DNA from 3 places in the Acidovorax sp. GW821-FHT09A11 genome. Region 1 is predicted to be linked to each of the others. Evidence: predicted binding sites of a transcription regulator. Region 1 holds the regulator's gene; each other region holds the start of a gene.
What was found. Region 1 encodes FNR, which switches genes on or off when oxygen is low (the NO sensors DNR and NnrR bind a similar motif). Its sites were predicted from a motif close to TTGATNNNNATCAA; they were not measured.
Positions count from the first base shown of each region.

Region 1 (10,112 bases):
ACCTCCGGCAAGGAGTACGCCGAGCTTGAATGGCCCATCGACATCCTGATCACGCTGGTCTGGGTGTCCTACGCCATCGTGTTCTTCGGCACCATCGGTGTGCGCAAGGTCAAGCACATCTATGTGGCCAACTGGTTCTTCGGTGCGTTCATCCTGGCCGTGGCATTGCTGCATGTGGTCAACAGCGCAGCGATTCCCGCCGGCTTCATGAAGAGCTACTCGGCCTATGCGGGCGTGCAGGATGCGATGGTGCAGTGGTGGTATGGCCACAATGCCGTGGGCTTCTTCCTCACGGCGGGCTTCCTCGGGATGATGTACTACTTCATCCCCAAGCAGGCAGGCCGTCCGGTGTACAGCTACCGCCTGTCCATCGTCCACTTCTGGGCGCTGATCTTCACCTACATGTGGGCCGGTCCCCACCACCTGCACTACACCGCGCTGCCCGACTGGACGCAATCGGTGGGCATGGTGTTCTCGCTGATCCTGCTGGCCCCCAGCTGGGGCGGGATGATCAACGGCGTGATGACGCTGTCCGGCGCCTGGCACAAGCTGCGCGACGACCCGATCCTGCGTTTCCTGATCGTGTCGCTGTCGTTCTACGGCATGTCCACGTTCGAGGGCCCGATGATGTCCATCAAGACCGTCAATGCCCTGAGCCACTACACCGACTGGACCGTGGGCCACGTGCACTCCGGCGCCCTGGGCTGGGTGGGCCTGATCTCGATGGGGTCGCTGTACTACCTGGTTCCCCGCCTGTTCGGCCGCGAGAAGATGCACTCCATCAAGGCGATCGAGCTGCACTTCTGGATGGCCACCATCGGCATCGTCCTGTACATCGCCGCCATGTGGATCGCCGGCGTGATGCAGGGCCTGATGTGGCGCGCCATCAATCCCGATGGCACGCTCACCTACACCTTCGTCGAGAGCGTGAAGGCCACGTACCCCTTCTATGTGATCCGTGTGGCTGGCGGCCTGCTGTATCTGGGGGGCATGGTGGTCATGGCCTGGAACGTGTGGGTGACAGCGATCTCGGGCCGTTCGGTCAAGGTTGCCATTCCCGCCGTGAATGCTGCGCACGCCTGAGCCGAAGGAGATAACCCATGTCCAACAACAATCCATCTTCTTCGACCGGCTTCTCCCACGAGAAAGTCGAGACCAACAACTTCCTGATGATCGTGCTGATCCTGCTCGTGATCGCCATTGGCGGCCTGGTGGAGATCGTGCCGCTGTTCTTCCAGAAGTCCACGACCGAGGCGGTCAAGGGTGTGGAGCCCTACAACGCCATGCAACTGGTGGGCCGCGACATCTATATCCGCGAGGGCTGCTACAACTGCCATTCGCAGATGATCCGCCCCTTCCGCGCCGAGACGCTGCGCTACGGCCACTACTCGGTAGCGGGCGAGTTCGTGTACGACCATCCCTTCCAGTGGGGCAGCAAGCGCACCGGACCCGACCTGCACCGCGTGGGCGGCAAGTACAGCGATGAGTGGCACCGCATCCACCTGAACAACCCGCGCGACGTGGTGCCTGAGTCGAACATGCCCGCCTATCCCTGGCTGGAAAAGAACGCGGTGGACCCCGCGAGCGTTGCGCCGCGCATGAAGGCGCTGCGCACCGTCGGCGTGCCCTACACGGACGAGCAGATCGCGGCATCCGCGGCCGACGTCAAGGGCAAGACCGAGATGGAGGCGCTGGTCGCCTACCTGCAAGTCATGGGCCGTGCGCTCAAGTAAAGGAGGTTCGCAATGGACATCACCACCATGCGCATCGTCGCCACGCTGGCCTCGATGGCCTGCTTCGTCGGCATCTGGGTCTGGGCCTACCGGGGCCGCAACAAGGCCCGGTTTGACGAGGCCGCTCGGCTGCCCTTTGAACAAGATTGACCCCCACCAGAACGAGAACACCCCATGAGTGACTTCACCAGCAATTTCTGGTCGGTCTTTGTGACCACGCTGACCCTGGTCGGCATCATCGCCTGCGGCATCCTGCTATGGATGGCAGGCCGCAAGAAGGTGATGGCCACGGCCGACAACACCACGGGCCACGTCTGGGACGAGGACCTGGTCGAAATGAACAACCCCCTGCCGCGTTGGTGGGTCTGGCTGTTCGTCATCACCATCGTCTTCGGCTTCGGCTACCTGGCCGCCTACCCAGGCCTTGGCAGTTTCACCGGCAAGCTGAACTGGACGCAGAAGGGCGAATACGAAGCCGAGATGGCCAAGGCCAAGGCTGAACTGGAGCCGCTGTATGCCCGTTTCGCCTCGATGAAGCCGGAAGACGTGGCCAGGGACCCGCAGGCCCAGGCCATTGGCGAGCGCCTGTTCATGAACAACTGCGCTCAGTGCCATGGTTCCGACGCGCGCGGCAGCAAGGGTTTCCCCAATCTGGCGGACGGTGACTGGCTCCATGGCGGGGCGCCCGAGAAGATCCGTGAAACGATCGAGAAGGGCCGTGTGGGCAACATGCCTCCCATGGCGGCCGCAGTGGGCACGCCCGAAGACGTGCGCAACCTGTCGCACTATGTGCTGAGCCTGTCGGGCAGCCCGCACGATTCGCTGCGTGCTTCGCTGGGCAAGTCCAAGTTCACGGCATGCGCGGCCTGCCATGGCATGGACGGCAAGGGCAACCAGGCGCTGGGTGCCCCCAATCTGACCGACGACGTCTGGCTGCATGGCTGGGGCGAGGCGGCCATTACCGCCATGGTCAACAACGGCAAGGTCAACCAGATGCCGGCCCAGGCCGACAAGTTGACGGAAGCGCAGATCGGCGTGCTGTCTGCGTACGTATGGGGCCTGTCCAACGGCAAGCAGGCTGCCGCGGTGCGCTGATCCGGGCCGGGTGGTGCGCCCCCTGGCGCTGCCCCCGGTTTTTTGCCCCATTGCTGAAGACACACCAAGCCAATAGGTCGACACCACCATGAAGCCACCCAGCGGGCCAGCCCGCAAGGTCATTCCGATTGCACCGGTTGCATCCGATGCCTCGTCCGAGGGCGAGATCGTCTCCTTGTACGAAGCGCAGAAGAAGATTTACCCGCGCTCCATCAGTGGCCTGTTCGCACGCTGGCGCTGGGGCATGGTGTTTCTCACGCAACTGGTCTTTTACGGCCTTCCCTGGTTCGAGTGGGGGCAGCGCCAGATGGTGCTGTTCGACCTGGGGGCACGGCGGTTCTATATTTTCGGGCTGGTGCTCTATCCGCAGGACTTCATCTATCTCACGGGCCTGCTCATCATCTCGGCGCTGTCGCTTTTCCTGTTCACGGCCGTGGCGGGGCGGCTGTGGTGCGGTTTCGCCTGTCCCCAGACGGTCTACACCGAAATGTTCATGTGGATCGAGCACAAGATCGAAGGCGATCGCAGTGCCCGGCTGCGGCTGGACAACGGGCCCTGGACCTTCGAGAAGATCCGCAAGAAGTTTCTCAAACAGGTGGTATGGATCACCGTGGCGCTGTGGACGGGGTTCACGTTCGTGGGCTATTTCGTGCCCATCCGCGAGCTCGGCGCGGAACTGCTGGCGCTGCAGGGCAACTGGCAGATATTCTGGGTGCTGTTCTACGGCTTTGCCACGTATGGCAATGCGGGCTACATGCGCGAGCAGGTGTGCAAGTACATGTGCCCCTACGCGCGCTTTCAGAGCGCGATGTTCGACCGGGACACCCTGATCGTGAGCTATGACGTGGAACGCGGCGAGCCGCGCGGCCCGCGCAACAAGACGATCGACCACAAGGCCAAGGGCCTGGGTGACTGCATTGACTGCACCCTGTGCGTGCAGGTGTGTCCCGTGGGCATCGATATCCGCAAGGGCCTGCAGTACGAGTGCATTGGCTGCGGACTGTGCGTGGATGCGTGCAACACGGTGATGGACAAGATGCACTACCCCCGGGGGCTGATCCGCTTTTCCACGCAGAACGGCGTGGCGCAGCGCTGGAGCCAGTCGCAGATCCTGCGGCGCGTCCTGCGGCCTCGCGTGCTGATCTACACCGCCGTGCTGGTGGCACTGTGCGTGGGCATGATGGCCAGCCTGGTCACCCGCACGCCGCTCAAGGTGGATGTGGTGCGCGACCGCGCGGCCCTGTCGCGCATCGTGGCGGGCGGCAAGCTGGAGAATATCTACCGCCTGCAGATCATGAACGCCACCGAAGGCCCCCAGCGCTACCGCATCGGCGCCCGCGGCCTGGACGGGCTGGAGGTGGCCTCTGAAGCCGAGGTGGACATTGGCCCCGCGGAGTCCCGGTGGGTGGCCGTGCGCCTGCAGATACCGTATGGCTCCGCGCCCCCGGGCTCCCATGCCGTGCAGTTCGATGTGCAGGCGGTGGGCGCTGCGGCCCATGTGACCGAGAAGTCCGTATTCCTGGTGCCCCGATGAGGCGACGTGCACCCCGGTGCACGGCCCCGGGGACGTTGTATGACCGAGAAGATTTTTGAGGAGCAAGCACCCATGCCATCCAATCCAGCCATCGGCTCCGCCCCCGCCACCGCTGCGCCCTGGTGGAAATTCGGCCACGTCTGGCTGATCATCGCCGGCCCTGCCATCGTCATCGTGGCGGGCTTTGTCACGCTGTGGCTGGCGATTTCGCGGCCAGACCCCGTGGTCGCCGAGGACTACTACCGCCAGGGCATCGAAATCAACAAGACGCTGGAGGCTCCGGAGAAGAGCCTGGCCCCGGCCATGAAGGGCCGCAACCACGCGGCGACACCGGTTCAGGACCAGCCACGCTGAAACCCCTGGCCGAGCAGCGGGTCTGCGCGGCCTTACCAGGAGACAACCCCGATGTGGACGCAACGCCTGATGTGGATTGCATGGCCCGCCTTTCTGATGGCGGGCGCGATGGAGATGCTGGTTTTTGCGATGGTGGACCCGCAGGACCTGCATTGGTTCGGGCAGCCGCTGGCCCTGTCGCGCCAGGGCGTCTACACGCTCGCGTTCTTTGCGTTCTGGGCCATCACCATGGCCTCCAGCGCGTTGACCACGCTGCTGGCAATGTCGCCCTTTGAACTCAACCGCTGCCCCGTGCCCGAAGGCGAGCGCCCTGATGATTGCCGAAAGACATCATCCTGCCCTTGAACAGCGCACCGGCCGGGCTCCGGTGGCAAGGCGTTGCCGGGACGGGCGGACCTGGCTCGCCTTGCTCAGTGGCAGGCGGACTGGTTGTTCACGATGCGCTTGAGCGCGTCGGTCTCGAGGATGCGGACATGGCGCTGCTTGACTTCGACAATGCCTTCTTCCACAAACTTGGAGAAGGTGCGGCTCACGGTCTCGAGCTTGAGGCCCAGGTAGCTGCCGATCTCCTCGCGCGTCATGCGCAGCACCAGCTCGGACTGCGAGAATCCGCGGGCGTGCAGGCGCTGCACCAGATTGAGCAGGAACGCTGCCAGGCGCTCCTCGGCACGCATGCTGCCCAGCAGCAGCATCACGCCGTGTTCGCGCACGATCTCGCGGCTCATGATCTTGTGCACGTGGTGCTGCAGCGCGGTGACCTCGCGGGACAGTTCCTCGATGCGGTCAAACGGCATGACGCAGACCTCGGCGTCTTCCAGGGCCACCGCATCGCAGGTGTGGTGGTCATTCACGATGCCGTCCAGGCCGATGATCTCGCCCGCCATCTGGAACCCCGTGACCTGGTCGCGCCCGTCCTCGGTGGCCACGCAGGTCTTGAAAAAGCCGGTGCGGATGGCATAAAGCGAGGTGAACGACTCACCATTGCGAAACAGCGTGCCGCCGCGCTTCACCTTGCGGCGAACTGCAACGACCTCGTCGATGCGGTGCAGTTGCTCTTCGCTCAGGCCCACCGGCATGCACAGCTCGCGCAGGTTGCAATTGGAACAGGCGACTTTGATGGTGAGCGGGTTCATAGGCACAGGGCGGAGTTAGGTTTCGAGCATACCGCCCGATGGCCGAAGAGGGAGTCTCTTGGAGGGCGGGCAGGCGACTGACATGCATCAAATTGTCGCTGTTCCGGCCACTCCATCACTTGATTCATGTCAAGGACATGGGGGGCAGCTTACGGCACAGTCAAGGTGTACGCAAGGATTCGCCCCATGACCGCTGTTTCGCCTGACCTGCTGCGCCGTTTTGACGTACCAGGCCCCCGCTATACCTCCTATCCGACGGCCGACCGGTTTGTGGAAGCCTTCGGCCAGGAGGACTACGCCCTCGCCCTCGAGCAGCGCCGCATGGGCACCCTGACCAAGGCGCTGCCCTTGTCCCTGTATGTGCACATCCCCTTTTGCGAGTCGCTGTGCTACTACTGCGCCTGCAACAAGATCATCACCAAGCACCACGACCGGGCTGAAGTCTATCTGCGCTATCTCAGCCGCGAGATCGATCTGCACACGGCGCACTGCGGCACGGGCCAGGTGGTGAGCCAGCTGCACCTGGGCGGCGGCACCCCCACCTTCCTGTCGGACGATGGCTTGCGGGAACTCATGGCGATGCTCCAGCGCAGCTTCACCCTGGCGCCGGGCGGGGAGTACTCTATCGAGGTGGACCCCCGTACCGTCAATGCCGACCGGCTTGCCGTGCTCGCGGAGCTTGGATTCAACCGGCTGAGTTTTGGCGTGCAGGATTTTGACCCCGAGGTCCAGAAGGCGGTGCACCGCATCCAGCCCGCCGAACAGGTGTTTTCGCTGGTGGAATCCGCGCGCTCGCTCGGCTTCGAATCGATCAATGTGGACCTGATCTACGGGTTGCCGCGCCAGACGCCGGAGTCGTTCGACCGCACGCTGGCGCAGGTGGTTCAGTTGCGGCCTGATCGCATTGCGCTGTATGCCTATGCCCACCTGCCGGAGCGGTTCAAGCCCCAGCGCCGCATCCTCTCCGCCGAACTGCCCGCAGCCTCCGGCAAGGTGTCGATGCTCTCCCGTTCGCTCGACGCGTTCATGGGCGCCGGCTATGTGTATGTGGGGATGGACCACTTCGCGCTGCCGGAGGACTCGCTGGCCGTCGCCAAGCGGCAGGGCCGCCTGCACCGTAACTTCCAGGGCTACAGCACCCAGCCCGACTGCGACCTGATCGGCCTGGGCGTGTCGGCCATTGGCAGGGTCGGCGCCACCTACAGCCAGAACGCCAAGACCCTGGATGAGTACTACGACCTGCTGAACCAGGGGCGTCTGCCTGTGGTGCGTGGCCTGGCCCTGACGCGGGACGACCTCGTGCGCCGCGCCGTCATCATGTCCTTGATGTGCCAGGGAGAACTGCTGTTCGAGCCCATGGAACAGGCCTGGCTCCTCGATTTTCGGCACTATTTCTCCGCCGAACTGGCGCAACTCGACACCATGGCCGAGCAGGGGCTGGTCAAGGTGAGGCCCGACGGTGTCGAGGTCACGGCCATGGGCTGGTTCTTCGTGCGCGGCATCGCCATGGTTTTCGACCGATATCTGCAGGCAGACCGCAACCGAGCGCGTTTTTCACGCATCATCTGAATCCCATGCTTGCAACGGTTGCCTCGACTGCCTTGTTGATGGGGCTCGTTGGCGGGTCCCATTGCCTGGCCATGTGCTCGGCACCTTGTGGCGCCGTGGTGGGGCAGGGGAGCGCGGGCTGCGCATCCGCCCCGGGCGCCGGGGCGCCGGCGGAGGGGGCTCCCCCGAAGGTGCAGGCGGTGCGGTGGGCACCGCGCGGTGGCGTGGCCCGGCGGGCCGTGGCCTTTCATGCGGGCCGCCTGACGGGATATGCGCTGGCGGGCGGGCTGGCCGCCCTGGCCATGGACAGCCTGGCGTGGCTCACTCAGCAGACCATGGCACTGCGCCCGGCGTGGACCTTGATGCACGTCGCGGTGATGGCGTGGGGGCTGATGCTGATGGTCCAGGCGCGGCAGCCGCTCTGGGTGGAGCAGGCGGGCCGTGGCGTGTGGGAGCGCGTGCGGCCTCTGGTCCGTGCCCCGGGAGGCATTCTTGCCGCGGGGTTTCTCTGGGCGCTGATGCCCTGTGGCTTGCTGTATTCGGCGCTGCTGGTGGCTGCCTTGAGCGGAGGGCCCCTGGAGGGCGCATTGTCCATGGCGCTTTTTGGCATTGGCAGCGGCGTCTGGCTGGTCGGCGGGCCCTGGGCCTGGACGCGGTTGCGGGCCCGGCTCAACACCGTGCGCGCGGACTGGGGGACGCGCGCCGCCGGTGGCCTGCTCTGCGCGGTGGCAAGCTGGGCACTGTGGATGGACCTCGTCTACAAACCCTCGCTGTGGTGCCGCTAGCGTGCATTCGGGCCGCGGCGGCCTGAGGGCGCGGCGGTTTCGGTAACCCACATCCCCATGAGGGGGATTGCCCCGCCCCGCGCCTTCGGGCAGGCAAGTGTTGCCGTGCCGCCGCGGCGCGGGTGGGCTCCTTCGACAAGGCCTTCGAACTGGCGATAATCTGTGTAACTATTGGTGGCATTCACGTCTCCATGTTTCGCGCGCCCCGAAGTGAACTCCTCCATCCTCATCGATATCAGCCAACTGCGCGTCGGCATGTACATCCAGCTCGATGTGGGCTGGATGCACCATCCGTTCCCGGTGAGCAGTTTCCGGGTGGCATCGGCGGACCAGATCGCGACGTTGCGGGAACTGGGGCTCACCGAGGTGCGATACGTCCCCAAGAAAAGCGATCCGGAGCAACGGGAGCTGGTTCCGGCCGCCTGGAGCGTGCCGGAGATGACGGTGCCCTCGGCCCAGGGACCGGATGCCCCCGGCGCCACGGCCACCGTGGACCCGGAGGCGCAGCGCCGGCGCGAATTGCTGGAGGCGCAGAACCGCACCTTGGCGGCCTGCAACCAGCGGTTCGGAGAGGCCACCCGGCAGTACCAGGCACTCGAACGCGTTGCGTCCGAGCACCCGGACCAGGCCCGCACCAAGGGCGATGCGCTGGTGGCTGGCTGCGTATCGGAACTCCTCGAGAACGGTGACTCCGTCATCCGGTTGCTGTCGGAGGGCGTTGGCGAGCGCAATGCCCTGCACCCCATCAACGTGATGGTGATCTCCCTGCTGCTGGGCCGTGCCCTGGGCATGAAGAGCTCCGAGCTGCATGATCTCGGCATCGCGGCCCTGATCCATGACCTGGGCAAGCTCAAGCTGCCGCCGAACCTGCGCCAGCCCACGCCCTCGATGATCCCCATGGAGCGAACGCGCTACGAGTCCCACGTGGGCGAGTCCGTGGCATTCGCCACGCGCATGGGGCTGCCCGAAGCGGTGCTGACGGCCATTGCGCGGCATCACGAAATGGCCGATGGCAGCGGGTTCCCCCTGCGGCTGTCGGGGCCTGACCTGGGACGGGCGGGGCAGGTGCTGGCGCTGGTCAACCGGTACGACCGCATGTGCAACCCGGCCAACGGCGTGGATGCGCTCACGCCCCACGAGGCGTTGTCCGTCATCTTCGCGCAGCTCAAGGCGCGCTTCGATTCCGTGGTTCTGGGGGCATTCATCCGCATGATGGGGGTGTACCCGCCGGGCTCCATTGTCCAGTTGGTCAATGACCGCTATGCGATCGTTGCCTCGGTCAACTCGTCGCGGCCCCTGCGGCCCAAGGTCATCGTGCACGATTCCCGTGTGCCCAAGGACGAAGCACCGATCCTGGACCTGGAAACGGTGCCCGAGCTGGGCATCCGGCGCAGCCTCAAGCCCGCGCAGTTGCCGCGCGATGCGCTGGACTATCTCTCTCCCCGTCAGCGCATCTGTTACTTTTTCGAGCGTGCGGTCAGTCCCGGCAATGAAGAGGCAGGTTCGTGAGGGTTTCGCAATCCCACGGCTGGCTTGACGCGCTACAGGAAGCCGTCTGGCTTGTCGATGAGGCCAGCCTGCTCATCCTGCACGCGAATGCCGCCGCGCAGCGGCTGGTAGGGACCCCCGTGTCCGCCATGGTCGGTGCATCGGTGCTCGGCTTGGCCACCACGCCGCAGGACCAGGCGTTCTGGGGGGAGCCCGCCGAGGTGGTGGCGGGCGGCATCCATTCCCACACCCGTCTTCTGCGTGCGGATGGCACGCTGGTGCCCGTGGACCGGCAGGTAAGCCGCGTGCCCTGGGGCGCGGCGGGCGGCGATACGGTGTACATGCTGAGCATGCTGGACCGCAGTGCCCAGGAGGCCACCGAGCGCGAGCTGGAAACCCTGCTGTCCGAACTGCGCGCCACCCTGGACTCCGCGGCCGACGG
Region 1 is NZ_JBWKPS010000002.1:380,932-391,043, reverse strand. Features, by position in the region: gene ccoN (cytochrome-c oxidase, cbb3-type subunit I) at 1-1,083, shown strand, start outside; gene ccoO (cytochrome-c oxidase, cbb3-type subunit II) at 1,101-1,733, shown strand; gene AC07PV_RS05845 (cbb3-type cytochrome oxidase subunit 3) at 1,746-1,883, shown strand; gene ccoP (cytochrome-c oxidase, cbb3-type subunit III) at 1,908-2,828, shown strand; gene ccoG (cytochrome c oxidase accessory protein CcoG) at 2,917-4,362, shown strand; gene AC07PV_RS05830 (FixH family protein) at 4,435-4,716, shown strand; gene AC07PV_RS05825 (hypothetical protein) at 4,768-5,061, shown strand; gene fnr (fumarate/nitrate reduction transcriptional regulator Fnr) at 5,127-5,849, opposite strand; gene hemN (oxygen-independent coproporphyrinogen III oxidase) at 6,036-7,418, shown strand; gene AC07PV_RS05810 (sulfite exporter TauE/SafE family protein) at 7,424-8,182, shown strand; gene AC07PV_RS05805 (cyclic di-GMP phosphodiesterase) at 8,393-9,691, shown strand; gene AC07PV_RS05800 (sensor domain-containing protein) at 9,688-10,112, shown strand, end outside.

Region 2 (10,112 bases), on a different contig from region 1:
CAGGTGGCCCTGCTGCGGCAAAACTTCCCGATGACGCTGCTGGCGTCGCTGGCCACCGCCCTGGGCACGCTGTGGGTCATGGCGCGGGTGGCCGACACGCAGGCCATCACGGTCTGGCTGGTGTCGCACACGCTGGTGGTGGCCGGGGTGTACCTCACCCTGCGCAGCATCGCGCCCTTCACCGACCCGGCGCCGCAGGCGGCGCGCAAGCTGATCGCCTGCATGGCCGCCATGGGCCTGAGCTGGGGCAGCCTGGGGTATGTGGTGCTCTACTGGGGCACGTCCGACAGCGTGATCTACGCCATCGGCATCATCAGCACGGTGTCGTCCGGCGCGCTGGGGCTGGGCGCCCCCCTGTACCGCGCCTATGTCACCTACCTCACCTGCGCGATCGGCGGCGTGATGATGGCCGTCGCCCTGGCCGGCGGGCCCGTGATGTGGCCCGCGCTGTTCCTCACGGGGGTCTACTACGCGCTCACCGGCATGCAGGCGCGCACCGCCGACCGGGCCACCCGGCGCAGCATCGCGCTCAAGCTGGAGAACGACCGGCTCGTCAACGAGCTGCGCGCCGAGTCGCAGCGCGCCCTGGCCGCGCAGGGGGCCGCCGAGCAGGCCGACCGCGACAAGTCCCGCTTCCTGGCCGCCGCCAGCCACGACCTGCGCCAGCCCCTGCATGCCATGGGCCTGTTCCTGGAGTCGCTGCAGCGCAGCCCGCTCAACGACCACCAGCTCACCGTGCTGGGGCACGCGCATGCGGCCTCGGGCGCCGCCGCCGAGATGCTGACCACCCTGCTCGACTACTCGCGGCTGGAAGCCGGTGTCGTCAAGGTGCGGCCCGAAGCCTTTGCCGTGCAGCCGCTGCTCACGGCGCTGGAGCAGGAATTCGGCGTGCAGGCGGATACGGCGGGCCTCGTGTACCGCACGCGGGAGACCTCGGCCGCGGCCCATGCCGACCGCTCGCTGGTCGGGCTGGTCATGCACAACTTCATCTCCAACGCCCTGCGCTACACCGCCCGGGGCGGCGTGCTGATCGCCTGCCGCACACGCGGCAAGCGCCTGGCACTGGAGGTGTGGGACACGGGGGCCGGCATCCCGCAGCACCAGTGGGAACACATCTTCAAGGAGTTCCACCAGCTCGGGAACCCCGAGCGCGACCGGCGCAAGGGCCTGGGGCTGGGCCTGGCCATCGTGCAGCGGCTGGCGCGGGAGATGAACACCTCCGTGGAAGTGCTCTCCCAGCCGGGACGGGGCTCGGTGTTCCGGCTGTGGCTGGACCGCTGGCAGGGCGCGCTGGAAGACGACACCGCCCCCGCTCCGGATGCCCGAAGCCTTGCGGGCCTGAAGGTGCTGGCCATCGACGACGACGAAGCCGTGCGCATCGGGATGCAGTCGCTGCTGCAAAGCTGGGGCTGCCAGTGCATCACCGCGGAATCGAGCGCCGATGCGCTGGAGCGCCTGGAAGACATCACGCCGGACATCATCATCACGGACTTCCGCCTGCGCCACGAAGAAACCGGCAAACAGGTGCTGCAGGCCCTGCGCGCCTACCTGGGAACACCGGTGCCCGCGATCATCATGACGGGGGACACATCGCCCCAGCGCCTGCGCGATGCGCAGTCCACGTCAGCGCTGCTGCTGCACAAGCCCGTGTCCACGGGCCAGTTGCGCAGCGCCATGGTCCAGCTCATCACGCACCCTCAAACCGCCAGCACGATGGAGCCCTTGCCGCCGGACGGCGGCACGGAGGCTACAGCCAGCGCCGCAGCAGCCCCATGACCTGGTCGAACTTCGCGCCGTACGGCGGATAGAACAGCGAACCCATCGCCCAGCGCGACTGCACCAGCACGGATTTCTGGTGACAAAAGCGCAGAAAGCCCTGCTCGCCATGGTAGGCGCCCCAGCCGCTGTCGCCCACGCCGCCAAACGGCAGGTTGTCGTGGGCAATGTGCATCAGCGTGTCGTTCACCGTCACGCCGCCGCTCACGGTGCGGCGCAGCACATCGCCCTGCACCGCTTCGCTCTGGCCGAACCAGTACAGCGCCAGCGGGCGCGGCCCGGCATTGATGTGGGCAATGGCGTCGTCGAGCCGTTCATAGGAGATCACGGGCAGGATGGGGCCGAAGATCTCCTCCTGCATGAGCTGCATCTGGGACGTGGCCCCGAACACCAGCGTGGGCAGCATCTGGCGGCTGGCGCCATCGCCCAGCGTGCCCACGGTGTGGACGACAGGCTTGCCCTCGGCCGGCTCGATGGTCTGCACCTCGGCGCCCTGGGTCTGCGCCTGCTGCAGCATGGTGCGCAGGCGGGCATGGTGGCGCGCCGTGATGATGGAGGCGTAGTCCGCATTGCCCTCGATGGTGGGAAACAGGCGGCCCACGGCGGCCCGGTAGGCCTGCGCGAACTCCCCCTCGCGGCCCCGGGGAAGCAGCACATAGTCGGGGGCAATGCAGGTCTGGCCGGCGTTGAGCAGCTTGCCGTGCGCGATCTTGAGCGCCGCGTCCTGCATGTCGCAATGGCCGTCGATGATGCACGGCGATTTGCCGCCCAGCTCCAGCGTGGTGGGCGTGAGGTGCTGCGCCGCCGCCTGGGCCACCTTGCGGCCCACGGCGGTGGAGCCGGTGAACACCAGGTGGTCGAACGGCAGCGACGCGAACAGCGCCGACAGGTTCGCATCGCCCTGCACCACGCAGAACTCGTCGGGCGAAAAGAACTGCGCCACCAGCAGCGCCAGCTGCGCCGAGGTGTGCGGCGTGAGCTCGCTGGGCTTGAGCATCACGCGGTTGCCCGCCGCCAGCGCGGTGATGGCGGGCGCCAGGGCCAGCTGGACGGGGTAGTTCCACGGCGCGATCACACCGACCACCCCCAGGGGCTGGCGCTGGATCCAGGCACGGGCGGGCTGCAGGTACAGCGGCGTGCGCACTTTCCGGGGCTTCATCCATTTCGCCAGATGGCGCAGCGTGTGCGACAGCAGGGTGCGCAGCACGAAGAAATCGGCCACCTCGGTCAGGCGCGGGGACCGCATGCCGAAATCGGCCTGCACCGCAGCCGCCAGCACCGGGCCGTGCTCGTCGAGCATCTTGGACAGGCGCAGCAGCCGCTCGCGGCGCACCAGCAGCGGCACATCGACATGCTCGCGGCTGGCCTGGCGTTGAAGATCGAAGTGGGCGTGGATATCGGCAGGTGTCATGGTCGGATCATAGAAGACGCCCCGACAGGCGCGCCACGAAAAAACCGGGGAGGCAGGGCGCGGACGGGCCGCGCAGGCGGGGGCGCTGCGCAGTGCAAGAAGGCAGGGTGCGGCGCCGGGTCAGCGCACGTCCCGCGCCTCGACGTCGGTCACCTCGGCGGCGCCGGGCAGGATGCCGCCACGGCGCGACGCGGCCGCGGCCTCGCCGCCGGCATCGTCGGGCGCGGGCGCCGGGCCACGGCGACCGGACGACCAGCGCTCCGTGGAGCGAAACACGGTGCTGAACCCCGTGCGGGGATCCATGCGCATGGCCCAGGGGGTCACCGGCTGGCCTGTGAGGCGTGCCCAGCCTGCGCGCAGCGTCCACACCAGCGCCAGCACCATCATGGCAATCAGCAGGCTGGCGAACAGCACCAGGCCCATGGCGATGACCACCACCCGCAGCAACAGGCGCACAACGCCCGCAACAAATTCATTCAAACGACACCTCTCCTTCACATCTTGGGGAAGGGATGGCAGCCCTGACTAGGGCCGCTATCCCTTCCCGGGCCCGCATCACTCCTGCGGGGCCACGCCGAACTGGAACACACCCGGCTCCAGCACCGGGTTCACGGTGACCGGGATCACGCTCTTGGGCGGGAAACGCCCTTCCAGCAACAGCTTGGACAGAGGGTTCTCGATGCGCTGCTGGATCGCCCGCTTGAGCGGCCGCGCACCAAACACCGGGTCGAACCCCACCTTGGCCAATTCTGCCAAGGCTGCGTCCGACACCTGCAACTCCAAATCCATCTTCGCCAGCCGGGTTTGCAACAGTTGCAGCTGGATCTTGGCGATCGAGGCGATGTGCTGCGCGTCCAGCGCGTGGAACACCACGGTCTCGTCGATGCGGTTGAGGAACTCGGGCCGGAAGTGGTTCTTGAGCTCGCCCCACACCGCTTCCTTGATGTCCTCGGAGTCCTGTCCGACCATGGCCTGGATCAGGTGCGAGCCGATGTTGCTCGTCATCACGATCACCGTGTTCTTGAAGTCCACGGTACGGCCCTGGCCGTCGGTCAGGCGGCCGTCGTCCAGCACCTGCAGCAGCACGTTGAACACATCCGGGTGGGCCTTCTCCACCTCGTCGAGCAGCAGCACGCTGTAGGGCTTGCGGCGCACGGCCTCCGTGAGGTAGCCACCCTCCTCGTAGCCCACGTAGCCGGGCGGCGCGCCGATCAGGCGGGCCACCGAGTGCTTTTCCATGAACTCGCTCATGTCGATGCGCACCAGGTGGTCCTCGCTGTCGAACAGAAAGCCCGCCAGCGCCTTGCACAGCTCGGTCTTGCCCACGCCCGTGGGGCCCAGGAACAGGAACGAGCCCGTGGGGCGGTTGGGGTCACTCAGGCCCGAGCGCGAACGGCGGATGGCGTTGGCCACGGCGGCGATCGCCTCCTCCTGGCCCACCACGCGTTCATGCAGCTTGGCCTCCATCAGCAGGAGCTTGTCCTTTTCGCCCTGCATCATCTTGGCCACCGGAATGCCCGTGGCGCGGCTCACCACCTCGGCAATTTCTTCGGCACCCACCTGCGTGCGCAGCAGGCGGCGGGTGGCGGGAGCGCCGTCCTTGCCATCCTCCTGCGCCTGCGCTTCCTTCAGCTGCTTTTCCAGGTCGGGCAGCTTGCCGTACTGCAGCTCGGCCACCTTGTTGAAGTCGCCCTTGCGGGTGAATTCCTCGATCTGGAACTTGAGCTTGTCGATGGCTTCGCGCACGTGCGCGCTGCCCTGCGCCTGGGCCTTTTCGGACTGCCAGATCTCGTCGTAGTCGGCGATTTCCTTTTGCAGCTTGGCGATCTCTTCCTCGATAAGCGCAAAGCGCTTTTGCGAGGATTCGTCCTTTTCGCGGCGCACGGCCTCGCGCTCGATCTGCAGCTGGATCAGGCGGCGGTCGAGCTTGTCCATCACCTCGGGCTTGGAGTCCATCTCGATCTTGATCTTGGAGGCGGCCTCGTCGATGAGGTCAATCGCCTTGTCGGGCAGGAAGCGGTCGGTGATGTAGCGGTTGGACAGCTCGGCCGCGGCCACGATGGCCGGGTCGGTGATGTCCACGCCGTGGTGCACCTCGTACTTTTCCTGCAGGCCGCGCAGGATGGCGATGGTCGCCTCCACGGTGGGTTCGCCCACGAGGATCTTCTGGAAGCGCCGCTCCAGCGCGGCGTCCTTCTCGATGTACTTGCGGTACTCGTCGAGCGTGGTCGCGCCCACGCAGTGCAGCTCGCCGCGCGCAAGCGCTGGCTTGAGCATGTTGCCCGCGTCCATCGCGCCCTCGGCCTTGCCCGCGCCCACCATGGTGTGCAGCTCGTCGATGAAGACTATTGTTTGCCCCTCGTCCTTGGCCAGTTCGTTCAGCACGGTCTTCAGGCGCTCCTCGAACTCGCCGCGGAACTTGGCGCCCGCGAGCAGCGCCGCCATGTCCAGCGACAGCACGCGCTTGTTCTTGAGCGACTCGGGCACCTCGCCGGCCACGATGCGCTGGGCCAGGCCTTCGACGATGGCCGTCTTGCCCACGCCGGGCTCGCCGATGAGCACGGGGTTGTTCTTGGTGCGGCGCTGCAGCACCTGGATGGCGCGGCGGATCTCGTCGTCGCGGCCGATCACGGGGTCGAGCTTGCCGATGCGCGCGCGCTCGGTCAGGTCGATGCAGTACTTGGCCAGGGCGCCGCGCTGGCCCTCGGCCTCGGCACTGTCCATCTTCTGGCCGCCGCGCACGGCGTCGATGGCGGCCTCCAGGCTCTTGCGCGTCAGGCCGTTGTCCTTGGCGATCTTGGCGGCCTCGCCCTTGCTGTCGATCACGGCCAGCAGGAACAGCTCGCTGGCGATGAACTGGTCACCGCGCTTGATGGCCTCCTTCTCGGTGGCCTGCAGCACGCGGCCGAGCTCCGGGCCGCCTTGCACCTGCTCGTTGCCCTGCACCTGGGGCAGGCGCTTGACGGCGGCCTCGGCCGCAGCCAGCAGGCCGGGCACATTGGCGCCCGCGCGCTGCAGCAGCGCCTTGGGGCCGTCGTCCTGCTTGAGCATGGCCACGAGCATGTGCACGGGCTCGATGTAGGCGTGGTCATTGCCCAGGGCGATGCTCTGGGCATCGCTCAGGGCTTCCTGGAACTTGGTGGTGAATTTGTCGAGACGCATGGTGGATGTCCTCCGAATTGCAGAGCACTTGAGGCGGGGTATGCCTGATTTCAAGACACTGCCCCCGCCCACCGATTGACCTGCGTCAGCGAATCATCCAGCCGATGGCTTCCCCATTAGCTACCATTTTTATAGCTGCCAGCGTTTTACCATCAAGCGCTAGCGGCTGATTTCTCTCGAAACTCCGGACCAGGTACCGGCCCAGTGGGCCCGCAGGGCCGTGCGCCGGCCGCCCCGCAAGGCCAGCAACCCCAGCAAGGCGGCCAGCCCACCCAGGCCCCCGGCCGACAGCGTGGGGATCGCCACCGGGCCAGGCGCCAGCAGCACGGGGACGACAGGGTCGTTGATGGTGCCATCCTGCGCGCCAAAGCTGTCGTCCCCCCAGCCACCGTCCGTCACATCGTAGGCCACGGTGTTGCCGCTGATCTGCAGGTTCACGGGGTCGTAGTATCGGCTGGAGGAGGGGCTGTCGGGTGTGGGCCCGTACTTCTTCACGGTGAAGCCCGTGAGGTCTGGAAAGGTCACCGCCACACGCACCGTCTCACCCGGCTGGCAATGGATGAGCCGCAGGCGGAACGCCCCGTGCGGCAAGGTGGCGCCGGGGTACGGCGCCGGCGCCGCCACCGGGCCGGTGCCCGCCAGGTCCAGCTGGCAGCCCGTGCTGCCATCCACCACGCCCACGTTGACGGGCCCCGACCCGGTGTTCGTCGGTGTGGGCAGGGTTTCAAAACGCGCCTGCACGGTGCAGGCGGCCGTCACCGCTGCCGTGGTGTAGGTGCTACCGGCCAGGCTGCCGCCACAGCCCGCCACGGACGCGATGCGGTAACCCGCGCCGGGCGTGACGGTGAAGGCCTGCGTCTGTCCCTGCGCCACGTCGACCGTGCCGGCCGGGCCGATGCTGCCACCCGAGCCCGCCAGGGCCGTGACCGCGTGCCGGACCGTCTGGTCGCGGACCACGGTGATGGTGTACGTCCGGCGGGCCACGCCGTTCTGCGCGAGCACCTCCACCTGGATCACATTGGCACCCGGCACCAGGGCCAGGGGCGGCGTCGCGGAGCCGCTGGCCACGGGCGTGCCGTTCACGGTGATGGAGGCCCCGGCATCGGCGGCGACGGGCGTCAGGGAAAGCGCGGTCACCGCATGCGGCACGCCAGCCGCATACGCCACTACCTGCGGCTGGAACGCGGGGCTGAGGACACCCTGCGACAGCGCCAGGGACGCCAATGCGGCATCGGCCGACGGGGAGGCATTCATCAGCACCGTGATGCCCGCGATACCGTTGGCAATGGCGACGTCCGGCCTGCCGTCGCCATTGAAATCGGCCACCGCCATCTGCTCGGCCGTGCCTCCGGCGAACCGCGCGACAGGCAGGCCCAGAGCGCCCACCCCGGCCTGCCCGCGCAGGATGGCGATCCCACCCGACGCGTCGGCGCCCACCACGTCGGGCAGCCCGTCGCCATCGAAATCCGCGGCCGCGAGCGCCTTGGCCGCGAGCCCTGCGCCGTACTGTCCCACCACGCCCATCGCCTGCCCGGGCGCCGCGGCCAGGGACGCGATCTGCGTGCCGGCGGCCGTGAACACCCCCGCCCGCCCCGCGACGCCCCACCCCGCGACCGCGCCCAGCGGGCCGGCCGAGACTGGCAGGTAGACCGGCTCCAGCGGCTGCGAAGCGGCGGACAGCGAAGTGCCCACGGTGCCCGCCGAGGTCGCGGCCACCAGGTCGGTGCGCCCATCCTGGTTGACATCGACCGGCGCGAAGCCCCGCACGCCCTGCCACACCGTCATGTCCAGCATGTCGACGGCGCCTAGGGGCGTGACGCCCACCCATCGGATGGCTTCGAGCGAGCTGGTCGTCTCCAGCGCCCACACGGCGGCATGGGCAGGGTAGCCCGGCCCGCGAAATGTCCCGGTGACGATCGACCTGGGCGACAGCCCGGTAAAGAAACCCTGGCCCGCCAGGGAGAAGTCGCCCGCCCCCCGGCCCAGATAGACCATGACGCTCCGGTCGGTTTCGCTGACCACCGCCAGGTCCGCGTGACCATCCCCGTCGAGGTCGCCAGCGGCCAGCGCGCGCACCTGCGCCCCGGTATCGAGCCGCGTGGACAACACGAAGCCGCCCTGGCCATCGCCCCGCAGGATCCAGACGCTGGATTCATCCGCGTAGGCGACGGCCAGGTCGATCCGCCCGTCCTCGTTGAAGTCGGCCACCGCCACCGCGCGCGCGTCCCGCTCGGGGATGCCGTAGCTGCGTGCGGCGGCAAAGCGGCCCGCGCCGTCTCCCAGCAACCGGACCATTCGCCCGCCCCACCCGTTGGCCACGGCAATGTCCGGGTGGCCGTCGCCGTTGAAATCGGCCACCGCCAGGGTGCTTTCGTCATCACCCACCGAGTACTCCTGGCCCCCTGCGTTGAAGCCGAACCCGCCACCGGCGAGGCCGGGCCACACCACAACGGTGCCGCTGGAGCGCGCGAGCACCAGGTCCGCCCGTCCATCGCCCGTGGCATCCACGATGGCAGCGCTCGAAAACCATCCGGGGGAGCCCACGCCGCGGCGTGAAAAGTTTCCCGTGCCGTCCCCGGTCAGGAGGATCGGGCTGGCCGAGGTGTTCTGCACCAGCGCCAGGATGTCCAGGTGGCCGTCTCCGTTGGCATCGCCGACGGCCACGAAAGGCACGTACTCATCGCCCGTCAGGCGCTGGGCCGCCGCGAAGCCGCCCGCGCCGTCTCCCCGCAGCCAGAAGACGCCATCGCCCGAGCCCACCACGATGTCGGCATGCCCGTCTTCATTCCAGTCGCCCGAGACGATGCGTGTCGTCGACACACCCATGCCGATCTCCGTGCGGGGACGCCCATCCAGCCGGCCTGTCCCGTCGCCCCACAGCACCGAAACCCCCTTGGCCGCGCCCGAGAAGACCGCAACGGCCACGTCCAGCCGCCCGTCGCCATCGAAGTCCGCCACCGCCAGGCCATAAGGATTGGGGCCGGCGCCGAAGGCGGTTGCTGCAGACAGCCCGCCATGGCCGTCGCCCAGGCGGACCGTGACGGTGCCTTCGTTGAAGCTGGCCACCGCGATGTCCAGATGCCCATCCCCATTGAAGTCGGCCGCCACCAGGCCGTAAGGGGCCGCGCCCACGCCGAACGAACCCGCGGCCGAAAAGCCCGCAGCGCCGCCGGTATTGAGCAGGATCCTGACGGTGTTGTCTTGCCGGTCCACCACGGCAAGGTCCGGCTGACCGTCTTCATTGAAGTCGCCGCGCGCCGTCTCGCCGAGCAGCCCCCCCAGGGAAAGGCTGCTGGCGGCGACAAAGGCCACGTCGGCCCGGGCCGGGCCCGAAAGCGCCAGCATGAGCCCCACGGCCGCCAGGCACCATCGGCACGCGCGTGAAAATGCCCGCGCTTGAAGTTCCATGACACATTCCTCCCTGTCAGCCCTCGCCGGGCAGAAGAAAGGTGCCAGCGGGACAGCAGGCGATTCTCAAAAGGGGACCAGCGCCGCACAAGTCCAAAGATTGCATCGATCTGCGAAACCGCCGGCCTGGCGCGCGGCTGCAGCGCCGGCAGCAGGGGCATTCCGGCCGGCCGGCGGGTGCGTTCAGGCGTTGGTGGCCACGATGCCCCAGCGCGCCAGCGCAGCGTCGTCGCTCACCCGCGCGTCCACCCAGCGCGCGCCCTGGGCGGTTTCTTCCTTCTTCCAGAACGGGGCCTGGGTCTTGAGGTAGTCCATGAGGAACTCGCAGGCCTGAAAGCTCTGGCCCCGGTGTGCG
Region 2 is NZ_JBWKPS010000005.1:67,809-77,920, forward strand. Features, by position in the region: gene AC07PV_RS14640 (ATP-binding response regulator) at 1-1,776, shown strand, start outside; gene AC07PV_RS14645 (coniferyl aldehyde dehydrogenase) at 1,748-3,187, opposite strand; gene AC07PV_RS14650 (hypothetical protein) at 3,308-3,667, opposite strand; gene clpB (ATP-dependent chaperone ClpB) at 3,743-6,349, opposite strand; gene AC07PV_RS14660 (IPTL-CTERM sorting domain-containing protein) at 6,509-9,757, opposite strand; gene AC07PV_RS14665 (molybdenum cofactor biosynthesis protein MoaE) at 9,941-10,112, opposite strand, start outside.
Region 2: the regulator FNR is predicted to act here: its motif matches at 6,425-6,438, upstream of clpB (ATP-dependent chaperone ClpB).

Region 3 (10,112 bases), 240 kb from region 1:
CGCCGCCGTGATCTGCGAGATCATGAAGGACGACGGCACCATGGCCCGCCTGCCCGACCTGCAGCTCTTCGCGGCCGAGCACGGCCTGAAGATCGGCACCATCGCCGACCTGATCGAGCACCGCAGCCGCACCGAATCGCTGGTCGAGAAGGTGGGCACGCGCGTGCTGCAGACGGCCTTTGGCGCCTTCACCGCCCACGCCTTCCGCGACAAGCCCAGCCAGGCCGTGCACCTGGCCCTCGTCAAGGGACAGTGGGGCGCCGACGACGTGGTGCCCGTGCGCGTGCACGAACCGCTGTCGGTGCTGGACGCACTGGAAGTCAACCGCTCCATGCACTCGTGGAGCCTGGACACCAGCCTGCAATACCTGTCCGAACAGGGCAAGGGCGTGGCGGTGCTGCTCAACTGCGGCGAGACCGCCGGCCAGCTGCTCTCGCAGTTCGAGGGCACGGCCCGCGCGGCGCAGGCCCCCGAGCGCGGCCGCATGGACCTGCGCACCTACGGCGTGGGCGCGCAGATCCTGCGTGAATGCGGCGTGCACAAGATGGCGCTCATGGGCCAGCCACGCCGCATGCCCAGCATGATGGGCTACGGCCTCGAAATCACCGGCTTCATTCCGAAAGAGTAAAAAACATGTTTGGCGCAGAAAAAGGAACAGCGGACAAGCTGGACGGCAAGAAGCTGCACATCGGCATCGTGCAGGCCCGCTTCAACGAAAGCATCACCAATACCCTGGCTGCGGCCTGCCGTGCCGAGCTTCTGAACCTGGGCGTGCAGGAAAAGAACATCCGGCACGTGCTCGTGCCCGGCGCCCTCGAGGTGCCCGTGGCCCTGCAGGCCATGGCCGAAAGCGATGAGTACGACGCGCTGATCGCCCTGGGCTGCATCATCCGCGGTGAAACCTATCACTTCGAACTGGTGGCCAACGAATCCGGCGCGGGCGTCACGCGCCTGTCGCTGGACTACCAGATCCCGATTGCCAACGCCATCATCACCACCGAGAACCTCGATCAGGCGGTGGCCCGCCAGACCGAAAAGGGCACCGATGCAGCCCGCGTGGCGGTGGAAATGGCCAACCTGCTGGACGAACTGTCATGAGCGAAAACACCCCCACGCCCTCCTCGGCGCGCCCTCCCAAGCAGGGCCGCACCGGGCTCAAGTCCACGGGCACGCGCAAGGCCGCCTCCAAGTCCAACCGCAGCCGCGCGCGCGAGTTCGCGCTGCAGGCGCTCTACCAGCACCTGGTGGGCGGCAACGACGCCCACGCCATCGACGCGTTCACGCGCGACCTGGCCGGTTTTCACAAGGCGGACTCGGTGCACTACGACGCCCTGCTGCACGGCTGCATCGCCACCGCCGCCGACATGGACCTGCTCATCACCCCGCTGCTGGACCGCAAGATGGCCGAAATCTCGCCCATCGAGCACGCCACGATGTGGATCGGCGTGTACGAGTTCCAGCACTGCCTGGACGTGCCCTGGCGCGTGGTGCTCAACGAGTGCATCGAACTGGCCAAGGAATTTGGCGGAACCGACGGCCACAAGTATGTGAATGCCGTGCTCAACGGCCTGGCCCCCCAGCTGCGCGCGCTGGAAGTGGCGGCGGACAAGGCTGGCGGCGCGGCGGCCGCCCCCACCGCCCCCCCATCCGGGGCATCCGCTGACGGCGCCTGAGCTCCCGGGCGCGCCGGGCCGCCACGGAGCGGCGGCGGGCGCGCCCCCATTCCCCCTTCCATTTCAAACGACACCCGGCCAGCACGGGCAGGACGCCTTTCCATGAAGTTTTCCACGCGCGCCGAGCGCATCGAACCGTTCTATGTAATGGAGGTGGCCAAGGCCGCGCAGGCCCTGGCGCGCGAAGTGGCGGGCACGCGCGAGCCGATGATCTTCCTGAACATCGGCGAGCCGGACTTCACAGCGCCGCCGCTGGTGCAGGAGGCCGCGATGCGCGCCGTGCACGGCGGCGCGACCCAGTACACCAACGCCCTCGGCCTGGATGCGCTGCGCGAACGCATCAGCGGCTGGTACCAGGGCCGCTTTGGCGTGAACGTGCCCGCGCGCCGCATCGTGGTGACGGCCGGCGCCTCGGCCGCGCTGCAGCTGGCGTGCCTGGCGCTCATCGAATCGGGCGACGAGATCCTGATGCCCGATCCCAGCTATCCGTGCAACCGCCACTTCGTGAGCGCGGCCGAGGGCAAGGCCGTGCTCGTGCCCACCACGGCCGCCGAGCGCTACCAGCTCAGCGCCGACAAGGTGCGCGCCGCCTGGGGCGAAAAAACCCGGGGTGTCCTGCTCGCATCGCCATCGAACCCCACGGGCACCTCCATCGCCCCCGGCGAGCTGCGCCGCATCCACGACGTGGTGCGCGCGCACGATGGCATCACCCTGATCGACGAGATCTACCTGGGCCTGTCGTACGAGGAAGAGTTTGGCCACACGGCCCTGGCCATCGACGACAACATCATCAGCATCAACAGCTTCAGCAAGTACTTCAACATGACGGGCTGGCGCCTGGGCTGGATGGTGGTCCCCGAGGCCATGGTGCCCGTGGTCGAGCGCCTCGCGCAGAACCTGTTCATCTGCGCGAGCACCGTGTCGCAGCATGCCGCGCTGGCGTGCTTCGAGCCCGAGAGCATCGCCGAGTACGAACGCCGCCGCGCCGAGTTCAAGGCCCGGCGCGACTTCTTCATCCCCGCGCTGCAATCGCTGGGCCTTTCCGTGCCCGTGATGCCAGACGGCGCCTTCTACGCCTGGGCCGACTGCACGCAGGCCGCACAGCGCCTGGGCGTGAACGGCAGCTGGGACTTCGCGTTTGAGCTGATGCGCCGCGCCCACATCGCGGTGACGCCGGGGCGTGACTTCGGCACGGCAGAGCCCGAGCGCTTCATCCGCTTCTCCACCGCGAACTCCATGGCCCAGCTGCAGGAATCGGTGGAACGGCTGCGCAGGCTCCTCGGGTGACACCATGGGCTTTGAGTTCCCCATCCGCGTCTACTGGGAGGACACCGATGCCGGCGGCATCGTGTTCTATGCCAACTACCTCAAGTTCTTCGAGCGCGCCCGGACCGAATGGCTGCGCTCGCTGGGCGTGGGCCAGCAGCGATTGCGGGAACAAACCGGCGGCATGTTTGTCGTAACCGATGCGCAGCTGCGCTACCACCGGCCCGCCCGGCTGGACGATGAACTGATTGTTACCGCCGCCCTGCAGGCCCCAGGCCGCGCATCGTTGACAATAGTGCAGCAGGCGCTCCTGAAACCAGAGCAGATGACCGAACAGCCTCCCCTGTTGCTGACCGAAGGCACCATCCGCATCGGATGGGTCGATGCCGCGACGATGTGCCCTGCAAGAATACCGAGCACCCTCCTGGAACAACTCTCACCATGAACTCCCAAAACATGTCCATCATCTCCCTGGTGCTGCACGCCAGCTGGGTGGTGCAACTCGTGATGCTGCTGCTCCTGGGCGTGTCGGTCGCCAGCTGGGCGGCCATCTTCCGCAAGCTGTTTTCCTTGAAGCGCGTGAAGACGCTCAACGACGACTTCGAACGCGAGTTCTGGTCGGGCACCAGCCTCAACGACCTGTACGCCAGCGCCGCGCAGAACGCCAAGCAGGCCGGCCCCATGGAACGCATCTTCGCCAGCGGCATGCGCGAGTACCAGAAGCTGCGCGAGCGCCGCATCGTGGACCCCGGCACCCTGCTCGACGGCGCACGTCGCGCCATGCGCGCGAGCTTCCAGCGCGAGATGGACGTGGTCGAATCCAGCCTGTCGTTCCTGGCCTCGGTGGGCTCGGTCTCGCCGTACGTGGGCCTGTTCGGCACGGTGTGGGGCATCATGCATGCGTTCACCGGCTTCGCCGGCATGGAGCAGGTCACGCTGGCCACCGTGGCGCCGGGCATCGCCGAAGCCCTGGTGGCCACCGCCATCGGCCTGTTCGCCGCCATCCCGGCCGTGATCGCCTACAACCGCTTCGCGCGCGACATCGACCGCGTGGCCACGCACCAGGAGACCTTCATCGAGGAGTTCTCCAACATCCTGCAGCGCAACCTGGGCGCGCACCCGGCGGCCCCCGCCCCATCGGCCTCCGGCCACTAACCGCAGGAGCGCCACACCATGCCCGCCATGGCATCCCGCGGCCGAGGCCGCCGCACCATCAACGAGATCAACATGGTCCCGTTCATCGACGTGATGCTGGTGCTGCTCATCATCTTCATGGTGACGGCCCCCATGCTCACGCCCGGCGTGGTCGACGTGCCCAGCGTGGGCAAGGGCAAGAACATGCCCAAGGTGGTGGCCCAGGTCATCGTCAACAAGGACGGCTCGCTCCAGTTCAAGACGCCCGAGGCCACGCGCAGCCTGAGCCAGCGCGAGATCGGCGATGCCGCCAGCCGCTGGCAGAAGGCCCAGGGCGCGGACAGCGCGAGCGCGGTGGTCATCAGCGCCGACAAGGGTGTGCAGTACGAAAACGTGGTGAAGGCGATGGACGCCCTGCAGAAGGCGGGCGTGCAACGGGTGGGCCTGTCCGTCAAGCAGGGCGGCTGAACCGAAACCGCGCTCCGCACTCTCACCGCCCATGCACGCCCACACCGACCGCGACCAGTTTGCCCCGCCCCGCCCGCCGGCACGCCTGCGCGCCATCACGCTGGCGGTGCTGGTGCACGCGGTGCTGATCGGCGCGCTGACCTGGGGCGTGAACTGGAAGAGCAGCGCCGACCAGCCCGCGGTGGAGGCCGAGCTCTGGGCCGCCGTGCCCCAGCAGGCCGCGCCCCGTGCCGTGGAGCCCCCACCACCGCCGCCCGCTCCCCCCGAAGTCCGCACCCCCACGCCGCCGCCACCACCGCCACCGCCCCGCGCGGTGGAACCGCCGGACACGCGCGAGGCCGACATCGCCATCGAGCGTGAAAAGAAGCGCCTGGAACAGGAAAAAAAGGCCCGCGAACAGCAGCAGGAGCGTGAAAAGCGCGAACGTGAACGCAAGGAAGACGAGCGCCGCGACCGCCTGGAGCAGGAGAAGAAGGAACGCCTGCAAAAGGAAAAGGAAAAAGAGCAGCGTGAAAAGCAGCTGGCCGAGCAGAAGAAGGCCGAGCAGGACAAGCAAAAGAAGCTGGCCGAAGACAAGCGCAAGGCGGAAGAAGCCACCAAGCGCAGGACAGAGGCCGAGGAAAAGCAGCTGGCCAAGCAGCGCGAGGACAACCTGCGGCGCATGCAGGGCCTGGCGGGCGCCACCGGCAGCGAAAATGCCACCGGCACCGCGCAGCGCAGCGCCGGCCCCTCGGGCAGCTACGGCGGCAAGGTGGCGGCCAAGGTCAAGCCCAACATCGTGTACCCCGATGCGATCTCGGGCAACCCGCGCGCGGAGGTGGAGGTGCGCCTGTCGCCCGATGGCACCATCGTCGGCAAGCGCCTCGTGCAGTCCAGCGGCAACAAGGCCTGGGACGAAGCCGTGCTGCGCGCGCTGGACAAGACCGAGACCCTGCCGCGCGACGTGGATGGACGCGTGCCGCCTTCCCTGACCATCGGTTTCAGGCCGCAGGACTGAGCCCCAAAAACAAAGCGCCCGGTACTTCCGGGCGCTTTTTCTTTGGCTTTTTGACCTCCAGCGCTTGATGGGCAAGCGCCAGAAGCTATCTATTCGATAGCAAAATACCCGCCATTGCTACCGGTCGCGCCGCTCCATGCGGCGGTTCAGATTGAGGGCACCCAATGTGCAGGCCACGCCGGACAGCAAATACACCGTCACCGCCAGCAGCCCGAATTGGGAGGACAGGTACAGGGCCACGAGGGGCGCGAAGGCGGCGCCAATGATCCAGGCCAGGTCGGCCGACAAGGCGGCGCCCGTGTAGCGGTACTGGGGCGAGAAATTGGCGGTCACCGTGCCAGAAGCCTGGCCGTACGACAGGCCCAGCAGCACGAAGCCCAGCAGCAGGAACATGGTGCTGCCCACCTCGCCGGAGTTGAGCAGCACCGGCGCCATGAAGCTGAACACGCCAATCATCACCGCCATGCCGCCCAGCAGCTTGCGGCGGCCCAGGTGGTCCGACAGCCAGCCCGACACCATGATGGCCCCCGCCGCCAGGAAGGCGCCCACGATCTGCACCCCCAGAATCTGCGTGACGGGTTGTTCCGAGTACAGCGTGATCCACGACAGCGGGAACACCGTGACCAGATGGAACAGCGCAAAACTCGCCAGCGCGGCGAAAGCACCCAAAAGCACATTGCTGCCTTCGTCGCGCACCACGCGGCTCACGGGCACGGGCTGCAGTTCGCGCTCCTGCAGCAGTTCGGCGTACGACTGGCCCACCACCAGGCGCAGGCGGGCGAACAAGGCCACCACGTTCACCGCGAACGCCACGAAGAACGGATAGCGCCAGCCCCAGGCCAGGAATTCCTCGACGGTGAGGCTGCTGTACAGATAGGCAAACAGGCCCGCGGCCAAGACAAAGCCCAGCGGCGCGCCCAGCTGCCCGATCATGGCGTACCAGCCCCGGCGGTGCCGGGGGGCGGACATCGCCAGCAGCGACGGCAGGCCGTCCCACGAGCCGCCGAGCGCCAGCCCCTGGCCGATGCGCAGGATCAGCAGCACCACGATGGCGGTCATGCCCACGTCCTTGTAACCCGGCAGGAAGGCCATGGCCACCGTGCACACCCCCAGCAGGAACAGCGCGATGGTCAGCTTCGTGCCCCGGCCCCAGCGCCGCTGGATGGCCATGGAAATGGCCGTGCCCACGGGCCGCACCACGAACGCCACGGCCAGCAGCGCAAAGGCGGCGAGCGTGCCATCCAGGCGCGACATGAAGGGAAACAGGAACGACGGGAACACCAGCACGCAGGCGATCCCGAAAACGAAGAAGTCGAAATACTCGGACGACCGCCCGATGATCACGCCCACGGCGATTTCGCTGGGAGTGACATCTTCATGCGTGTCCGCCCGGGAGAGAGAGGCTGGGCTTTCTTCGAAGCCGGCCGCGGGGTAGGTGGCAGAGGCGGGGCTGCTCATGAACAGGACTCCTTGTCGTTGTCGGAAAAAACCAGGACGGCTGGGCTCGTCCGCCTGATTTTCAGGGATCGCGCTGCCCGCAAAGGCACCGGGTACCTAGGTTTTACCCGCAAGCCTGCCCCGGGACAAGTACGCCTGGGCCAGGGCGCCGTGCAGGACAACGCCGGCTCTGCCCCCATGCCCTGGATGGGGGGCAACAACCTTTGACCCTGGACAAAATGTCCAATGGACAAAAAAGCTAGCGATATTACATTCTGCGGTATCCCGACATCCGCGTTTACCCTCGAATCAACGCCTTGGTAGCGCCTTTCACATGTTCAAACTTCCTCACTTTCGCGGGCCTGCCTGGCTCGCCGCCGCTGCTGCCCTGGGCGGCCTGGCCGGCTGCAGCAAGGCGGTGGTCCTCAACCCGGCGGGCGACATCGCGGCCCAGCAGGGCCACATGGTCATCCAGGCCACCTTGCTGATGCTCATCATCATCGTGCCGGTGATCGCCCTCACCCTGTGGTTTGCCTGGAAGTACCGCCAGAACAACACCGCCAACACCGAGGAAGACTACGACCCCGACTGGCACCATTCCACCACCCTGGAGCTGGTGATCTGGACGGTGCCGCTCATGATCATCATCGCCCTGGGCGCGCTGACCTGGATCGGCACGCACAAGCTCGACCCGTACCGTCCGCTGGACCGCATCTCGGCCACCAAGCCCCTGGACACGCAATCCACCCCCATGGAAGTGCAGGTGGTGGCCATGGACTGGAAGTGGCTGTTCCTGTATCCCGAGCTGGGCATCGCCACGGTCAATGAACTGGCGGCGCCGGTGGACCGGCCCATTCTCCTGAAGCTCACGGCCACGTCCACCATGAACGCGTTCTACGTGCCCGACCTCGCCGGCATGATCTACGCGATGCCCGGCATGCAGACCGAGCTGAACGCCGTGATCAACCAGCCCGGCGTGTTCCACGGCATGGCGTCACACTACAGCGGCTCGGGCTTTTCGGGCATGACCTTCAAGTTCCACGGCCTGGTCCAGGGCGACTTCGAGCAGTGGGTCGCCAGGGCCCGGTCCGAGGGCAAGCCCCTGACCCGCCAGGCCTACATGGCCCTGGCCAAGCCCAGCGAACGCGACCCCGTGCAGCGCTTTGCCAGCGTGGAAGAAGGCCTGTACGACAAGGTGCTCAACCGCTGCGTCGAGGACGGCAAGATGTGCATGCACCACATGATGGCCATCGACGAGAACGGTGGCGATGCCTACGTGCGCGCCATGGGCCTGAACCTGCCCCAGGACGTGTGCACCTCGCAGAACGCCGCCCAGGTGGTGGCCGCCCTCGAGTCGCGCCACGCCATTTCCACCCGCAGCACCGCCGCCCAATGACCCGCCTCAGCCCCGCCCTGCCGGCCGCCGGCGCCCACGCCCAAGAAGACTGACCGCCATGTCCTCCTCACCTGTTACCGCACCCCACTGGGCCCTGGGCCGCATCACCTGGGATTCCATACCGATGGCGCACGAGCCCATCGTGCTCTGGACCTTTGTCGCCACCGTGCTGGGTGGGCTGGCCGTGATGGCCGCCATCACCAGGTTCCGCCTGTGGGGCACCCTGTGGCGCGACTGGATCTGCAGCATCGACCACAAGAAGATCGGGATCATGTACATGATCCTGGGCGTGGTGATGCTGCTGCGCGGCTTTGCCGACGCCGTGATGATGCGCCTGCAGCAAGCCATGGCCTTTGGCGACAACATGGGCTACCTGCCGCCGCACCACTACGACCAGATCTTCACCGCCCACGGCGTGATCATGATCTTCTTCGTGGCCATGCCGCTGGTCACGGGCCTCATGAACTACCTCGTGCCGCTGCAGATCGGCGCACGCGACGTGTCGTTCCCGTTCCTCAACAACTTCAGCTTCTGGATGACCACGGCCGGCGCCGTGCTGGTGATGGTGTCGCTGTTCCTGGGCGAGTTCTCCACCTCCGGCTGGCTGGCCCTGTCCAACCTCGGCGCGCAGGACCCCGGCGTGGGGCTGGACTACTACATCTGGGCGCTGCAGATCGCGGGGGTGGGCACCACGCTCTCGGGCATCAACCTGATCGTCACCATCATCAAGATGCGCGCGCCGGGGATGAACCTGATGAGGATGCCCGTCTTCACCTGGACGGCCCTGTGCACCAACGCGCTGATCGTGGCCTCGTTCCCGGTGCTCACGGCCGCGCTCGTGCTGATGTCGCTGGACCGCTATGCCGGCACCAACTTCTTCACGAACGACCTGGGCGGCAACGCCATGCTGTACGTGAACCTGATCTGGATCTGGGGCCACCCCGAGGTGTACATCCTGATCCTGCCGTGCTTCGGCATCTTCTCCGAAGTGGTGGCCACGTTCTGCAGGAAGCGCCTGTTCGGCTACACCTCCATGGTGTATGCCACGGTGGTGATCACCATCCTGTCGTACCTGGTGTGGCTGCACCACTTCTTCACCATGGGCTCGGGCGCGAGCGTGAACACGTTCTTCGGCATCACGACGATGATCATCTCGATCCCCACGGGCGCGAAGATCTTCAACTGGCTGTTCACCATGTACAAGGGCCGCATCCGCTTCGAGCTGCCCATGATGTGGACCGTGGCCTTCATGGTGACGTTCGCCATCGGCGGCATGACCGGCGTGCTGCTGGCCGTGCCACCGGCCGACTTCGTGCTGCACAACAGCCTGTTCCTGATCGCCCACTTCCACAACGTGATCATCGGGGGCGTGCTGTTCGGCCTGTTCGCGGGCATCAACTACTGGTACCCCAAGGCCTTCGGCTACAAGCTGGACCGCACCTGGGGCGTGCGCTCCTTCTGGCTGTGGGTGGTGGGCTTCTGGGTGGCGTTCGGCCCGCTGTACGTGCTGGGCCTGATGGGTGTCACGCGCCGTGCCAACCATTTCGAAGACCCGTCCCTGCAGATCTGGTTCGTGATCGCAGCCGTGGGCGCGGCCATGATCGCGGCCGGCATTGCCTGCTTCCTGATCCAGATCGTGGTGAGCTACCTGAAGCGCGAAGAGCTGCGCGACCACACGGGCGACCCGTGGGACGCGCGCACGCTGGAATGGGCCACGTCCTCGCCCCCGCCCGACTACAAC
Region 3 is NZ_JBWKPS010000002.1:619,961-630,072, forward strand. Features, by position in the region: gene ribBA (bifunctional 3,4-dihydroxy-2-butanone-4-phosphate synthase/GTP cyclohydrolase II) at 1-628, shown strand, start outside; gene ribH (6,7-dimethyl-8-ribityllumazine synthase) at 634-1,098, shown strand; gene nusB (transcription antitermination factor NusB) at 1,095-1,673, shown strand; gene AC07PV_RS06975 (pyridoxal phosphate-dependent aminotransferase) at 1,776-2,960, shown strand; gene AC07PV_RS06980 (YbgC/FadM family acyl-CoA thioesterase) at 2,965-3,384, shown strand; gene tolQ (protein TolQ) at 3,381-4,094, shown strand; gene AC07PV_RS06990 (ExbD/TolR family protein) at 4,113-4,541, shown strand; gene tolA (cell envelope integrity protein TolA) at 4,573-5,538, shown strand; gene AC07PV_RS07000 (MFS transporter) at 5,656-6,996, opposite strand; gene cyoA (ubiquinol oxidase subunit II) at 7,310-8,371, shown strand; gene cyoB (cytochrome o ubiquinol oxidase subunit I) at 8,430-10,112, shown strand, end outside.
Region 3: the regulator FNR is predicted to act here: its motif matches at 7,200-7,213, upstream of cyoA (ubiquinol oxidase subunit II).